Regions from separate parts of the Colwellia sp. MB02u-10 genome, predicted to be linked through region 3. Evidence: riboswitches for the same ligand, from Rfam matches in the RefSeq annotation. Region 3 holds a riboswitch; each other region holds the start of a gene.
The links. A riboswitch is a leader RNA that binds a small molecule or an ion and turns the genes downstream of it on or off. The one in region 3 is predicted to bind cyclic di-GMP.
Positions count from the first base shown of each region.

Region 1: another riboswitch for cyclic di-GMP. It lies ahead of H4J59_RS02885 (DUF3718 domain-containing protein); the one in region 3 lies ahead of H4J59_RS07625 (molecular chaperone).
Region 2: another riboswitch for cyclic di-GMP. It lies ahead of H4J59_RS16060 (methyl-accepting chemotaxis protein); the one in region 3 lies ahead of H4J59_RS07625 (molecular chaperone).

Region 1 covers NZ_JACGVK010000074.1:117,313-122,556, reverse strand. The annotation lists gene H4J59_RS02895 (CoA transferase subunit A) at 104-811, shown strand; gene H4J59_RS02890 (3-oxoacid CoA-transferase subunit B) at 835-1,491, shown strand; cyclic di-GMP riboswitch class I at 2,116-2,208, shown strand; gene H4J59_RS02885 (DUF3718 domain-containing protein) at 2,273-2,632, shown strand; gene H4J59_RS02880 (patatin-like phospholipase family protein) at 2,884-4,035, shown strand; gene H4J59_RS02875 (cation:proton antiporter) at 4,102-5,244, opposite strand, start outside.
Region 2 covers NZ_JACGVK010000135.1:63,016-68,259, reverse strand. The annotation lists gene H4J59_RS16060 (methyl-accepting chemotaxis protein) at 1-1,326, opposite strand, end outside; cyclic di-GMP riboswitch class I at 1,633-1,729, opposite strand; gene H4J59_RS16055 (2OG-Fe(II) oxygenase) at 2,145-2,930, opposite strand; gene H4J59_RS16050 (aldehyde dehydrogenase) at 2,966-4,297, opposite strand; gene H4J59_RS16045 (NADP-dependent oxidoreductase) at 4,470-5,244, opposite strand, start outside.
Region 3 covers NZ_JACGVK010000111.1:59,455-64,698, reverse strand. The annotation lists cyclic di-GMP riboswitch class I at 632-707, shown strand; gene H4J59_RS07625 (molecular chaperone) at 837-1,553, shown strand; gene H4J59_RS07620 (hypothetical protein) at 1,565-1,999, shown strand; gene H4J59_RS07615 (hypothetical protein) at 2,059-2,589, shown strand; gene H4J59_RS07610 (hypothetical protein) at 2,640-3,020, shown strand; gene H4J59_RS07605 (hypothetical protein) at 3,192-3,491, shown strand; gene H4J59_RS07600 (hypothetical protein) at 3,488-5,244, shown strand, end outside.

The DNA of each region.
Region 1 (5,244 bases), on a different contig from region 3:
ATAGACTAAAAAGTTAACTAAAAAATTACCTGGCGTTGATCGTGAGCATTACCTACATCAGCGAATAAAATATAAATTAAACATTAATATTGAGGAGCAAATAATGGCAGGATTTGACAAAGTAGTGTCAAGCTATGAAGAAGCAATGGCTGGTCTTGAAGACAATATGACCGTAATTGCTGGTGGTTTTGGTTTATGTGGTATTCCTGAAAATTTAATACGCGAAATTCAGCGTAAAGGTACTAAAGGCTTAACCCTGGTTTCAAATAACTGCGGTGTAGACGATTTTGGTCTCGGCATTTTACTGCCTGACCGTCAAATCAAAAAAATTATCGCCTCTTACGTTGGTGAAAATGCTGAGTTCGAACGTCAGATGATGAACGGTGAGCTCGAAGTTGAATTGACACCACAAGGCACTTTAGCAGAAAAAATGCGTGCTGGCGGTGCTGGTATTCCAGCTTTTTTTACGGCTACAGGCTATGGCACACCAGTAGCCGAAGGCAAAGAAGAACGTGAATTTGACGGTCGGCATTATATTTTAGAACCGGCAATTAAAGGCGATTTTGCTATTGTAAAAGCGTGGAAAGCCGATCGTTATGGCAACTTAGTGTTTAGAAAAACCGCGCGTAACTTCAATCCTATGGCGGCAACCGCAGGTAAAATAACCGTAGTAGAAGTAGAAGAGATTGTGGAGCCAGGCGAATTAGACCCTGATCACATTCATACGCCAGGCATTTATGTTAATCGCTTAATCTTAGGTACATTCGAAAAACGCATTGAACAGCGCACTGTTCGTAGCGACTCAGAATAATCAGTGTTAGTAAGGAGTAATTTATGGCTTTAACAAGAGAACAACTAGCACAGCGGGTAGCACAAGAATTACAAGACGGTTACTACGTTAACTTAGGTATAGGTATTCCAACCTTAGTGGCAAACTATATTCCCGAAGGGATCGAAGTCATGCTGCAGTCTGAAAACGGCTTACTAGGCATGGGACAATTTCCCACCGAAGCAGAAATTGACGCCGATCTGATCAATGCGGGTAAACAAACAGTGACGATGGCAAAAGGCGCATCAATTTTTGACTCAGCAGAATCATTTGCCATGATCAGAGGCGGTCACGTTGATTTAACCGTTTTAGGCGCCTTTGAGGTTGATGTAAATGGTAATATTGCCTCTTACATGATCCCTGGTAAGTTAATTAAAGGTATGGGCGGTGCGATGGATTTAGTCGCCGGTGCAGACAATATTATTGTGACCATGACCCACGCCTCTAAGCATGGTGTGTCTAAGTTGTTAAGTAATTGTACACTGCCGTTAACCGGTAAAGGCTGTATTAAAAGAGTGTTAACTGATCTGGCTTTTATTGAAATAAAAAATGGCAAATTTTACTTATTAGAGCGTGCACCTGGCGTGTCGGTCGCAGAAATAATATCATTAACTGAAGGTGAACTTGTTGTTGAAGGCGACGTACCTGAGATGCAATTATAAAGCGATAACCAGCAGTTGATAATGAATGACAATATATAAACTGAGGGGCTGCGGCCCCCTTTTTGTATTCGATTTAGAGTTAGCTGAAGTCACTCTTGTTGTCATCACTTATATTGATATATGAAAAATATTAATATTTAATTATTTATCACGATTTAAGCCAAAAATAGCACTTCATCCATTGTATCAATTAACTGTTCTTCTCTATATGAAGAACAAGCAGAAAAATACAAGACATTTATTTAATAACTAGTCGCTCTAATTATTAAGTAAATAACGCAGTAGAGGGTTGCTTTAACTTGGTAAATGATCAAAAAATTAGTGAGATAGTTATTACGGCCATGCCTCTAACTTGCTCTCTCTGCACAAAACTCACCAGGTTTATACTGCCAAACTGACGTCAAGCAAGGCATTAGTTGCACACGATAGCTATTGTAGATAACGGCTAGAACTTTTGACTTAATGTCTTAAATTCCAATAAAAATCGCTTCAAAATCAGTAACGTTATAGGTAAAGCTTGTAAAGTCGCCATTTGTAAAACAATTAAGTCAACTAGCTGTTAAATACCCATAAATTGTAACCCTTGGGTTGCAATTAACTACGACTTTAGTGATAATTACACTAACAAAGAAAAGGCAAAATACGCGAAAACGTGTTACGCAAAACCACCGGTCTAAGGATAATACTCTCTTTATCTATGACAGCGGAGTCTCCGTGTTATTAGGTACATCTTGTGGTTTTTCTTTTATTAACTCTATTTGTTTTATAAAAGGTTATTAAAATGAAAAAATTATTACTAGTTACTACCATTGCTGCTTTAACAATGGCGTCAATTGTATCAACGCCGAAAGCGCAAGCTGCTGACATTGCACTAAGTATATGTGAGTATGTTGCTGCAGACGACAAAAGACGTATGCGTTCATTCTTAAAGGCACATAGATTAAGAATTCGCGATATCTTTTCAGAGATTAAATGTAACGGTCAAAACTTGTTAGAATTTGCTGCTACCAGGGGGTCAGTTGAAACAGGCTCTTTGATGATTAGTAAATTACCAAGGGGCGTTGTTTCTGAAAACCTAACCCTTATTCAACATGGATCGCAACCATTAATCGACGCTGCAAACGAACGGGTTGGTGGTTAGCAGTTTATTTTCCTGTAGTCATATACTCAAGATAATAGCTATTGAATTAAATACATGAGAAATGTTTTATTTCAATGGCTATAAGTTCAATGTTTTACTAGTCAATAATTCTTATGTCATTAAAAGGCTAGCATTTGCTGGCCTTTTTTCTATTAACCTGCACTGACAAGAAAATATTATTCATTTCAACTAGCCACCCTATAGAAAACTGATTAAAATCACGCTCGACTTTAATAACATCGGTTTAATTAATGACGAATAAACGTAGCTACATCAACAGTAATAACGCTTTAGTATTAACCGGTGGAGGCGCACGTGCCGCCTATCAGGTCGGTGTTTTGTCTGCGATAGCTAAATTTATGCCACGCAGTCATGGTGTGCCTTTTCCAATCATTTGTGGTACTTCAGCAGGTGCTATCAACTCAACTGCGTTAGCTTGTTATGCCTCATGTTTTCAATTGGCGGTCAAAAAGTTGGAGTGGATCTGGAAAAACCTCGATCCTGAAAGAATTTATCATACAGATCCCATGCGTGTGTTTAGTCATTTAATCGGTGGTGTTGTAGGTAACTTTCAGGCAGATTATGCCAATAAAAGTGCCCGAAGCTTATTAAACAACGCGCCGCTTAGGCAACTGCTTGAAACCGTAGTAGATTTTAGCCGAATAGATACCAATATTAGACGCGGTTATCTCTCCGCAGTATCGGTGACAGCATCAAGTTATTCCAGCGGTGACTCGATTAGTTTCTTTCAATCAGAAGCGTCTATTTCGCCTTGGTTTAGAGCAAAGCGACGGGGCGAGCCTACACAATTAAACAGCCAACATCTAATGGCATCAGCCGCCATTCCGTTAGTTTTTCCGTCAGAAAAAATACAACGCCATCATTTAGGCGATGGTTCAGTTCACCAGTTGTCTCCGTTAAGTCCTGCTATCCACTTAGGAGCAGAAAAAATATTTATTGTTGGTGTCGAGCAACCAAAAGAACCACTTCATGCGGTTGAAAATAACCCACATCCACCAACAACAGCGGCAATCGCAAGTCATTTACTTGATTCTGTTTTCTCAGATACCCTGCAAAGTGATATTGAACGCATGGAGAGGGTTAACAATACCTTATCGCTAATTCCAGATGCAAAGAAAAAAAACATTTCCGGTTTAAAAAACATTGAATCCTATCTGCTCAACCCGAGTCATGACTTTAACAATATTGCGGTGAAATATTACGATAAACTGCCTTTGTCGATTCGACTATTATTACGTAGCATGGGGATTAACAATGACGCGGAATCTAGCTTAGTTAGCTACTTATTGTTTGAAAAAAATTATTGTAAGGAGTTAATAAACCTCGGCTTTAATGACGCACTTGAGCAAGAAACTAAAATTCGCCAATTTCTTGATATCTAAGCCATATTAATCAAAAAGCCTTGAACAGGCTTTTTAATTAATAACTCATTACTACCGTCAAATAAGCTAATGCCCTTCTTGGACAAAACGTTCAGCTCGCTCTACCCGTCTGGGTTTGCCCCGCACAATTAAGGTATCTTGTGATTGTAATATCGTATCAACGTCAGGCTCTTCGCTTTCAATGTTATTGCGACGTAATGCGACAACAATAACACGGCGCTCATCTAGTTTTAATGAAGCAATTGAATGGCCATTAGCAAAAGAATCATCGGCTAATATAATCGCATGCGCAAATTCAATACGGTCAATACTATCAGGGCTCATATCAGTATGTTCGCCTTGAAAGAAGCCATGCAAATGATTGTAGTGGTTCTTACGCTCTTTTTGCACACGGCGAACAATTCTAGAAAAAGGCACGCCTGATAATGACAAAACTTGAGACACTAGCATTAAACTGCCTTCTAGGCTCTCTGGAACCACTTCATTTGCACCCGCCGCATGTAATTCGTCTAACTGATCGTCGTTGCGGGTACGCACTAAAATAGGCACGTTAGGCGATAAAGAACGTACTTTTTGAATAACATCAAGTGATTGTTTATCTTCACCAAAAGCGATAACAACCAGCTTAGCTTTTGATAACTGTGCAGCATGCAATAATTCAGCCTGCCTAGAAGAGCCAAAAAGCACGTTTTCGCCCGCTTCTCTTGCTTTGCTTGTCCGTAAGGGGTCAATATCAATAGCGACAAAGTCAATCGACTCTTGCTTTAAGAAGCGACTAACGGTTTGTCCAATACGGCCAAAGCCACAAATAATAACATGGTCACTGAGTGTGGTACTTTGAGGTAATTCTTCTAACGCTTGGCTGTCCAGTGGTTTTTCACGGCTCAACCAAAGTGCCCAGCCGCGCGCATGACTGATCATATAGGGCGTTATTGCCATACTCAGTACACCCGTACCTAGTAAGATAGATGCCGTGGTTTCAGGTAACACTTCAACTTGGCTAGCTAACGCAATTAAAACAAAACCGAATTCACCCATTTGTGCCAACATAATACCGGCAGCCCAAGCATCTTTAGAAGACTCTCCAGCACGTTTTGCTAGTAAAACGATCACCAGCACTTTAATCGCCATAAAACAGACTAGCAGCGAAATAATGATCAAAGGAGAGGAAAAAACAACATTGATATTGAGCTTCATGCCAACAGTAAC
Region 2 (5,244 bases), on a different contig from region 3:
TTCCTGAGCATTTTGCGTTGTTTTAGCGCTGTCGACTGCGAGAGACTTACTACTATCCATCGCAATTACTGCATTTTTTGCTTCATTTTGTAACTGGTCGATCATTGTTTGGATTTCATCGGTAGACGATGCTGTTTTACTCGCAAGACTTCTTACTTCATCGGCCACCACACTAAACCCTCGACCAGCATCCCCTGCTCGAGCGGCCTCAATCGCAGCATTGAGTGCAAGAAGATTAGTTTGCTCTGAAATGCTTCTAATAACGTCCAGTATAGAACCTATAGACTGCGTTTTTTTCGCTAGCGAGGTGATCACCAATGACATATCTGTCATCTCATCGCCAAGATTATTAATCGTCATAATAGATTTTTGTAGCGTTTGTCGCCCACTCTGGATCCCGTTATTCGCTTTTTGTGCTGAATCTACCGCACTAGTGGCATTGTGAGATATGTCATTAATAGTCGCTATCATTTGAGACATAGAGGTTACGACGACTAAAGATTGACCACTTTGCTCTTCACCTCTTGATAGCGCTTGCAAAGATTGACTGCGAATTTCTGTCGCTGAGCGAGCTAAATCTATACCTGTTTGGACTGTTTTAGAAATTATCTTATTGATGTTATTTACAAATATATTAAAATCAGAAGCGATCTTGGCTATCTCATCTGAGCCTTGTACGGGTAATCTAACGGTAAGATCACCATCTCCTTTAGAGATGTCTTGTAATGCTTTTTGCAAGCCCGAAAGTGGCTTAACAAATCTAGCCAATAACAAAACAAGTACGCATACACATATTACAAAGATGACTAGGATTGAGATCAACAGAGTCAACATAATATCCTCAACCGCTTCACTTACTTCTGTGATAGGAATACCTATATCAAAAGCACCAAAGAGCTCACCATCAACATGAACAGGAACCATAATATCGTAGACCCAAACTTGCTGTATTTCTGCATACCATTTCGAAAATTGTGACTTTCCTTTGCTTGCCCCCTCGAGGGTATAACTGTCTTTATAAATCTTACCTAATTTTTGTTTATCGCTATGTGCAATGGCTTTAATGTTTTTATCAATAACCACTGCGTAGGAAATATCTGGCCGTTCTTTGAGAGAGGTCATTAATGCTTGTAAATCATGCAAGGGTTTCGAAGATGTGCGCAACACATACGCAACATTGTTTGCGATTAAAGCAGCCTGCGCTTGGGATTTTTTTAAGATAATATTATCTATCTCTTGATTTGAGATAAAATAGGTCGCGGTTATACTCGTTACTGCGGCTATAGCAAACATGATACAAACTGTAATTAATATCATTTTTTTCATTGTGAATATCCTTGGGAAATCGATAACAATCAAGGTTTAAAATCAAACTGATCCTAAAACATTTAACCATGGTGTGAAGAAAATTTTAACAGAGGGACTGACTTAAGCTGAACTATATAGCGCGGGTTAATTTGTCACTAACCACAGCATGATTTGGCGTTGACACTAGTAAGATAAAAAACACAAGGGCATGATATTTTATACAATGAAATGGCATATATTGTTGGTTCCAGAATAATTTGAATAATGTGGATAATTTGAATTGTCTTGTTCAAGAAACTAGTATTGGCAGGTAGATTTGCCGGTTCAGGTAACTCCGCTGCCATAACGTTAAACGCTTTAGACCGGTAGTTTTTGCGTTTTAAAGTTTTAAAGTTTTAGGTGAAAGTTGCCCTTATTAAAACCATACAGTAAATTAATTCTATTGTTCCTTGCTGGGCAAGTCAATACTATTGGCTTAATACTTGCTGTATGGATATATATAATTGTTTTTGACCGTAAGTTCACTGGCTCTGAACGACTCTTATTTTGATAGGATAGTGCGGGCTGTAATGGTTTAATGAAACTGGAATAATTTATAGCTTAAAATCTTTCCAGTGTTAGTTGACCATTACAAACCTCATGTTAAATTTTAGCCTTCAGTTGACCTAAAGAGCGGCCGATAGCTAGCTTGCGCTTAACGCGTATAATGGTCAGCTACCCATTTTAGCTAATATTTGTTCGGCTGTCATAAGTGCAGCCTTGGGTTTGAGGCCTCTACGTTCTTCTCTAAGCTGCTACCCCACTTGCTAGTAGGTGGCCAAATTAACTATGCCACTTCACAACTCAAATAAAACATCACTACGGATTATATATTTAACTCCCTCACTAATCGGCACTGAACTGTGTATGTAACTTAAAGGATGCATGCCATGCGGAAAGCACAATATACTGCCGGCAGGGGTTCGAATATCAACATGACTAACCTTACCCCCCGCTGTTGTCGGTTTAGTAGGATCATCCGCATTGACCATAAAACGTGTTTCACCACCTTCGAAGCCTTCACTTAATAGTATTAAAAAGCTCATTTGGCTATAACGGTCAGGATAAGCATTAGCGACTAGTTCATTATTAATAATACGACTACCCGGCCAAGAACCATCAGAATGCGGTTTAAAATAATCCTCAGGGTTATAACGATAAAATCGAAAACGCGCATTGATACCCAAGGCTTTACTGCCAGAAAAAATAGCTTGTCGGTCATCCATTAAATGCGAGATGCGTTGCCAAATAATCCCATCGGTTTGTTCATCAACAATCCAAGTCAAGCTGTCGTTATGTCGAACACTGCGCGGTAAAGAAACCGCAGCATCGGGCAGATAACCTAACGCTTCACTAATCGCGATCAATCGTTCACATTCATCTTTTGCCAAGACATTTAACAACTGAAATGCACCCGGCACTTTATCCAACTCGTGTCGTTTAATATGGCTGACGTCATAATGTTCATCTAAGTGTGCCGCATTGATATGGCGGTTACCCCATGCAGGTAAAGCGGGATGCTCAGCACCAGGCTCTAAAGCAGCGACAAAAAAATCGGCGACTGTATCTGTTTTTGTATTCATTGTTGACTCCATTAAATACTGACTTATTTACTAACTTATTTACTAATAACGCGTACTTGCGCAAACTGACGATGTCCAGCAGTAGTACCATGAAAACCAAAACCACTTTGTTTTGCACCGACCCAAGGCCCAATGCCGCCAGCACCTTGGTTGATGCCTACCATGCCAGCTTCCATTTGTTGCGCAACTTTATCTGCTCCAGCGCCACCAAAAACTACAGCACCTAAGCCGTAAGCACTGGCATTAGCACGTTCAACCGCTTCAGATAATTGCTTAAAACGACTTATGGCAACAACGGGACCAAAGGTTTCATCTTTTTCTAGCTGCATATCGGGTGTGATATTTGTCACGACTGTAGGCTGTATAAAAGGTAGTTCATAATGATGCGTTCCTAATAAGAATGTTGCCCCTTTAACATGAGCATCTTTTAGTTGAGAGAGTACATTTTCATGCTGCTTAGGGTTAACCATAGGTCCAATATTGGCATTGCTTTGATCCCAAGCACCCGCACGATATCGACGAGCTAAAGCGACGACTTTTTGCTCAAACTCATCAGCTATACGTTCATCAACATAAATGCGCTCAGTAGAGGTACACATTTGCCCCGTATTTTCAAAAGAGCTTGCCACCGCAAACTGAACTGCCTCGTCAATATCAGCACTTGCCATTACAATAAGAGGGTCATTACCTCCTAACTCCATGACTAAACGTTTTAGTTCTGATGCCGCACTGGCCATAATATGTTTGCCTGCAACTAATGAGCCGGTAAATGCGACCATATTGATCTCGCTATTAACTAGCGCCTTACCGGTTTCTGCATCACCCTGTGCGATTTGTAACACACCTTCAGGTAACACTTTATTTAACGTTTTAACAAAAAGCTCGGCAACCAGAGGTGTTTCTTCAGACGGCTTTAATACCACACTATTACCAGCAACGAGTGCAGGCAACAACAAGTTATTCGCCATAGCCAAAGGGTAATTCCAAGGAGAGATCACAGCAACAACGCCTAATGATCGATATTGTATCTCAGCATTAGGTCCCATTGATTCAGTCTTTAGCGCTTGCGCTATTTCCTGGGTGAAATAAGCGGCATTTTGAACGGTTCCAGCCACTTCATAACTTGCTCTACGGTAATCTTTACCCATTTCTTTACTGATCAATAATGCTAGCTGATCTTCTATTGCAGTAAGGCACTCATAAGCCTGAACGACTATTTGTTGACGTTCATTAAGCGACAATGCTGCCCAAGATTTTTGCGCCCGCTTCGCACGTAGAACGATAGCCGTAATATCTGCAGGCTCGCAAATAGGTACATCACCCAATGGCGCTCGATTAATGGGGTTGTAGGAGGTAAGTGTTGGCATGAAAGGTTTCCTAAAATTACATTAGCTGTAATCTGTTAATTTTATGTTCTAAATTTTATGTTCTAAATCTGATGTATTAGATTTAGCCATCAAGTTTATCAATTGATAACAAAATAGAAGCACGATGATGTGCTGCGGTTATATCATCGTGCCTCATTATTTTTACGCGGTTTTATACGAGTTCATCTGGCCCAACACGTACAACTAACTTGCCGAAATTTTCACCTTGTAATAAACCAATAAAAGCATTTACTGCGTTCTCAAGGCCTTCAACTCTATGCTCTTTGTACTTTATTTCACCCGCATTTAACCATTTAGACATTTGCTGACTAAATTCAGGATAACAATGACTATAATCATCAAACACAATGAAACCCTGCATTTTAATGCGCTTAGTCAATAGTGTGCCCACTAATAAAGACAATCTGTCCGGTCCACTGGGTAATTCGGTTGCGTTATACTGAGAAATTAGTCCACATACAGGCACGCGCGCACAGCTATTTAATAATGGCATTACAGCGTCAAACACTTTACCGCCAACATTTTCAAAATATACATCAATGCCTGATGGACAAACCGCCGCTAATTGCTCAGCTAAATTTTCACTTTTATGATCTAAACAATAATCAAAACCTAAGGTTTCAACCGCATAGTTACATTTGGTATCGCCACCAGCAATGCCTATCACTTTACAGCCTTTTAATTTGGCAATTTGGCCAACTAGGCTACCTACAGCACCGGTTGCCGCCGCAACAACGACCGTTTCGCCCGCCTTTGGCTGACCAATATCAAGTAAACCCATGTAAGCCGTTAAGCCTGGCATACCTAATACACCTAACGCATGCGAGTGGTTAGCCATGTTGTTATCAAGCTTAAGTAATTCGCTACCATTGATAACGCTATAATCTTGCCAGCCACCAAAAGCGACAACCCAATCACCTTTGTTA
Region 3 (5,244 bases):
TTTATAAATATTGCGATAAGATCACATCATAAAAATGTACAATACTATTGTGTCACATTTACCGACTTGAATGTAAGTCAAAGATAATTATAAATTTTATAATTATCTTTGACTCTGAGTCGCCTATAAACCTAGTAACATTTACCTTACATTGTTTTAACTTAATTACCCAGCCGCTAGTATATTTCTCTGACATTAACTTCGCCTGCCTGTCATTATCTATTGCTTGAAATATTTTTAAGATAAGCGCTTATTTTTCTGATATAACGCTTTTTTTGTTAATCCTTTCTCTTGTCTATTTTATGAGTTTACCAGCACTAACGGTTTGATAACGACACTATAAGCTGAGCTGTACAATATAAGTTTTTAAACTGTCTAAATATCCTTAATAAGTAGCTAGCGTTAACTTACCCCCTATTGTTCAGAACTGATTACCTACCACCAGACAAATACGGGGGATACATATTATTATAAAATTTATAATAATATGTATCCCCCGTATTTGTGATATCGTTGGCTTAGTAAATATCGCAAAGCTTAATTATTGATCAGCACAAGACAAATGACATAAGTCATTATCAGATAATCGCTTTTTACCGCGGTTATATAATTTCGTTGTAATATTTATAAAGTGAATAAATCGCAAACCTAGGGAAACCTAGGGACGCAAAGCTAAAGGGCCTGTAAAATGGTAGCCAGTTGCCGAGAGTGAATAAACACTTTTGTTTCCTGAGCTATTTTTTTATCTATGGTCTTCTTTATGAGGGCCATTTTTTTTGCCTGAATTTTGTAAAATTCGTTAAAGATAAAAATGTAGCAGGAATTATTTGATTCATATGAAAAATTATTTACAAGGTGTTATTGCACTATTACTTTGCACTTATTCCATTAACAGCTTTGCTGGCTTCTCGGTTACCCGAACAAGTTTTGGTGTCAACCTTGACCAACCTGTGACCAAAGAGACCACCTTGATTAATTCAGGAAACCAAGTGGTGCGGGTCAGAGTAGATTTTGAAAAACCCAAATGGGCTAAAGATGAATACTATCTGGGAGATGATCTGGTAGCTTATCCTAAAATAGTAGTGATTCCGCCTAAGGGTAAAATACAAGTAAAAATCGCGCCAAGAATAAAAACAGATTTACAGGATGGCGAGTATGTCGCGCTGCTTGTTTTTAAAGAGATGCCTCCGAGAGGTAATGAAAACCAAGTAACTATGCTAATGAATATCGGGGTTCCCTATTACGGTCGAAAAGGCGCGCTTAAAACCGGACTGAATTTTGATGCCTTGCGGGTTGAGAAAACAGACCAAGGTTATGACTTGCTGGGAACGGCTAAAAATACCGGGAATTTTTCCTATCCGCTTGATATAGAAGTTAAGTTTTACAACAACAAAAACTTAATAAAAGAGCAAAGCTTTAAACAAGGGTTCTACCGGGCGCATTCGTTCGAGCTGAAAAAGTCAACGGAAATGGATGTTAAAGCCGACACTGCGCAGGTTGTTTTTGTTAATGAACAAATTGATTTTACCAAGAGCTTCGACTTTGAACTCTAGGAGCGCTGCACGTGAATAAAATAGCCTTTATTATGTTGTTTTTTTCAGCGTTTTCACAAGCTCAATTTGAGGAAAGAGAGGGGGTGTTTTACATCAACGGCGATGCTGTAAAAGCAATAGAGCTGTCCCTTGCTCTTTCTGCCATCGATTTTGGCGATGTTTATAACGATAGCGAAGTGGACAGTGTAGTGGTGGATTTTACTGTCAATGCAGAAAACACCTATGACTATACGGTGGAGATAAGCAATGATGACAGCACAGGCGTAGTGCAGATTTCACGCAGCTCTAGCGGAGGATACACAGCAGACAGTTTAACTTATATAGACACAGGCACGGGAGCATATCAGGCACATGAATTTTATGTTGACCTGGACACAGGAAATATGAGCGGGGACCTTGCCGCTACAGTCACTGTGATGGTTGCCTACAACGATATCGCACAATAATTTTCCGGCAATACCGCGGGAAAGTTATTTATTTTCAAGTGAAATAGAGAGAGTTCAAAATGAAAAAATTATTATCAACAACATCAAAAAAAGTATTACTAGCTACATCAATCCTAGCAATGTCATCAACAGCAATGGCTAATTCATCTGGCACATTAGATGATGAAACTGGCGTAAACTCTGTAATCAATGTGGTTGCTAAGTATATAACCCCTATCACTGTTGGGCTAAATTTAACAGATATCGACTTTGGGGATGTTTACACTGATTCTGATGTTACAGTTCAAAATATTACTGCTGACGTGCAGGGTGAATTTGGAGAAACATTCACCTATTCAATTGCACCAAGTGGCACTGCCGGATTGCTGGTGATAGGTGGAACTGATACGGGTGCTACTACTGTGCCGTTCGATGCTGATACAAGCACAGCAGCAGAGCTTAACTTCACTGTTGATCTTGATACATCGAAGCTTACACCTGATACAGATGTTTCTGAGACCGTTACGTTCACTGTTTACTATGATGCTATTGCAAATACAGGCACTACACCAAATGGTGATTATGTAGCACCAACTGCTAACGCTTCTTAATTAAGATTAAGGCAGCCTATGGCTGCCTTTTATCATCCGGCTGCACAGCAATGAACAAACTTCTATTTTTTTTACTGTTTCTCTATTCAGCATTGGTTTTTCCTCTGGAGATTGTCGGGGTGAAAAATGCTCAATTAAAAGATCTCTTGCTCTATAACGGTAGCAGACTGGAGGTTACTCCTGAACAGGGGGTGATTATCTCTGTAAAGGGGATCGAAAATAAAAGGGTAATGATACAAATTAAGGCCACCGGCGCTATCTATCTGACTTCAGGGGTTAGAATAGACAATCTCAAGGCTAAAAACCCGATTATCAGACTCGATGAATACGGCGAAGGACAGTTTGAAATAGGCTTTACTCTGCTGGGAGAAAAAAATGTCAGCGGCAAACACAGAAAACAGATTAAATATGATATTGAATATCTAGACTAGCTGAATAACCTACCCATTTACCATTTTCTATCTGGTTGTATTCAACTATTCAAACAGTTCAACTTCAAGTTACGCTTCGCTTAATAAAGCTAAGATCTCCATCGGTAGATTATATTGCTAGATATTACAGGCAGCTCAGAGTAGATTAATCACTATAAGGCAGGTTCAGTTTTGTATATCACTACGTCTCCGTTTTTACCTGATCCGTTCACTATTCTGAATGATTTAGCCGCTAACCTAAATAAAGCTAAGCAACAAGACTTGTCCACCAAGAAAGCTTCTGCCAGAAAAAATAATTCATTGCTATTACCATTCTCTGACTTCTTATTAAAAGTCGTCTGCTGCTGTGATTATTTTCCCGTTGAAAAATTAACTGTTCAAAATCTCATTAAAGCGCATGCAAAAAAACCGACTTATTATGTAATTCTCTTCGCGGCAGTGCTTTCCGTACTGACATTGTGGAAAGAATGATCTTGATAAGAGCGGCATGGCTTATGTTATCTAGCCTTCTTTTTTGTTCTTCCGCTTTTTCCAACGTTCAGGATGACTATTTTGAAAATATGATCACTCTTCAGGTGCACAGCTACCTGCAGCAGGAATTTGTTGAGGTAATGAGCGACTATGACGGCGGTATTTACCTGGATATCGAAGGCTTTTTAGAGCTTACCGAGCTCACTGAATATACTCAGCTTTCTATCGATCAGGGAAAAAACACACGGCTGATGGCGGGCAGCCTGTTTCCCGACAGGCAGGATGACTATTTTGAAAATATGATCACTCTTCAGGTGGGCAGTTACCTGCAGCAGGAATTTGTTGAGGTAATGAGCGACTATGACGGCGGTATCTATCTGGATATTGAAGGTTTTTTAGAGCTTACCGAGCTCACTGAATATACTCAGCTTTCCATTGATAAAGACAAGATCACACTACTGATGGCGGGCAGCCTGTTTCCCGACAGGCAGCAGCGGCGGATAATAACCGAGCTGAAAATGCTTAACCGTATAGAAGTCGATGGCAGGTTGTATATTGAGAAGGAGACTATTGCTGAGCTTCTCCCCCTAAAAGGCGTTAAGTGGATAGCGGAAAAATACACGTTGAAAATATCACCAGATTTCAATCTGCCGCTGGATAATAGGGTAAACGCGGAAAGAAGAAAGCGCAACATAGAAGCGGATAAAAATAACCAGCAAGCCGCTTCGAAGAACGACCTGTTTATGAAAGCGGATCGTAGGATGATTGACCTTGGCATGCTTAAGCTCAGGTATGATATCAATGATTTTAGCAATTATTTTAAGAAAGAGGAGACAAAGGGAAATCTGGAGATGGAATACAGCTCCCAACTGCTCTACGGTGATTTTAATGTCAGGCACAATCTTTACGCCAGTGGAGAGCTGCAGGATATCAGCCTGAAATATCCTTACCTGCTTAAGGATAAAACCGTCACTCTTGGTGATAACTATGTCACGGGCAACGATATCTTGGGTTATAACGGTAAAATCCGCGGGATATCAGTCAGTAACAACGACTACAGTGTAAAGCGTTCCGGCAGGGAACTCACTATAAGAGGGGCGGCGCCCAAGAACTCAATGGTTGAAATCTATCAAAACGGCAAGGTAGTAGACTATCAAACGGTGGAAGGAAAGGAGTATCAGTTTACTCTGGATATGAGAAGTCAAAAAGATGCCTTCAAGATAAAGATATATGACAGAAACGGTGTCCTCATTGAGGAAGAAAGTATCAATGTGATGTCGGGACATGATTTTCTCTCGCAGGGAAAGTGGGATTATGATTTTTTCTATGGTCAAAACACAGGCGGAGAAAACCTTTCCTGGGATGATAAGAAATATGGCATCGCTTACGGCTTGACCAACAACCTCACCTATTCCTTTAACTATTACGATACCCGCAATGAAGACAAGCTGTATCGATATGCAAAGCACTACGCGGGATACCGTTTTTCAACTTTAGCTGTGCCCTTAGTCATAAATTTTTCCTATTATGATTCTCTGGAAGACCCCAGCGAGGGTTATATCACCGAATTGGAAACCGAGCTATTTTCTCAACAATTTTATTACAGTTATGAGCAGTACAGTAATCGATTGGCTCAGGATGAAAGTAAGGAAAGCTACCAGGAAGCTGAGATAAGCGGGGATTATGGCCGAAGTGATTATTTTGTCCGGTTTTCAACTAAGAAGTACCTGAACAGGATAAAGCAGAAATACGA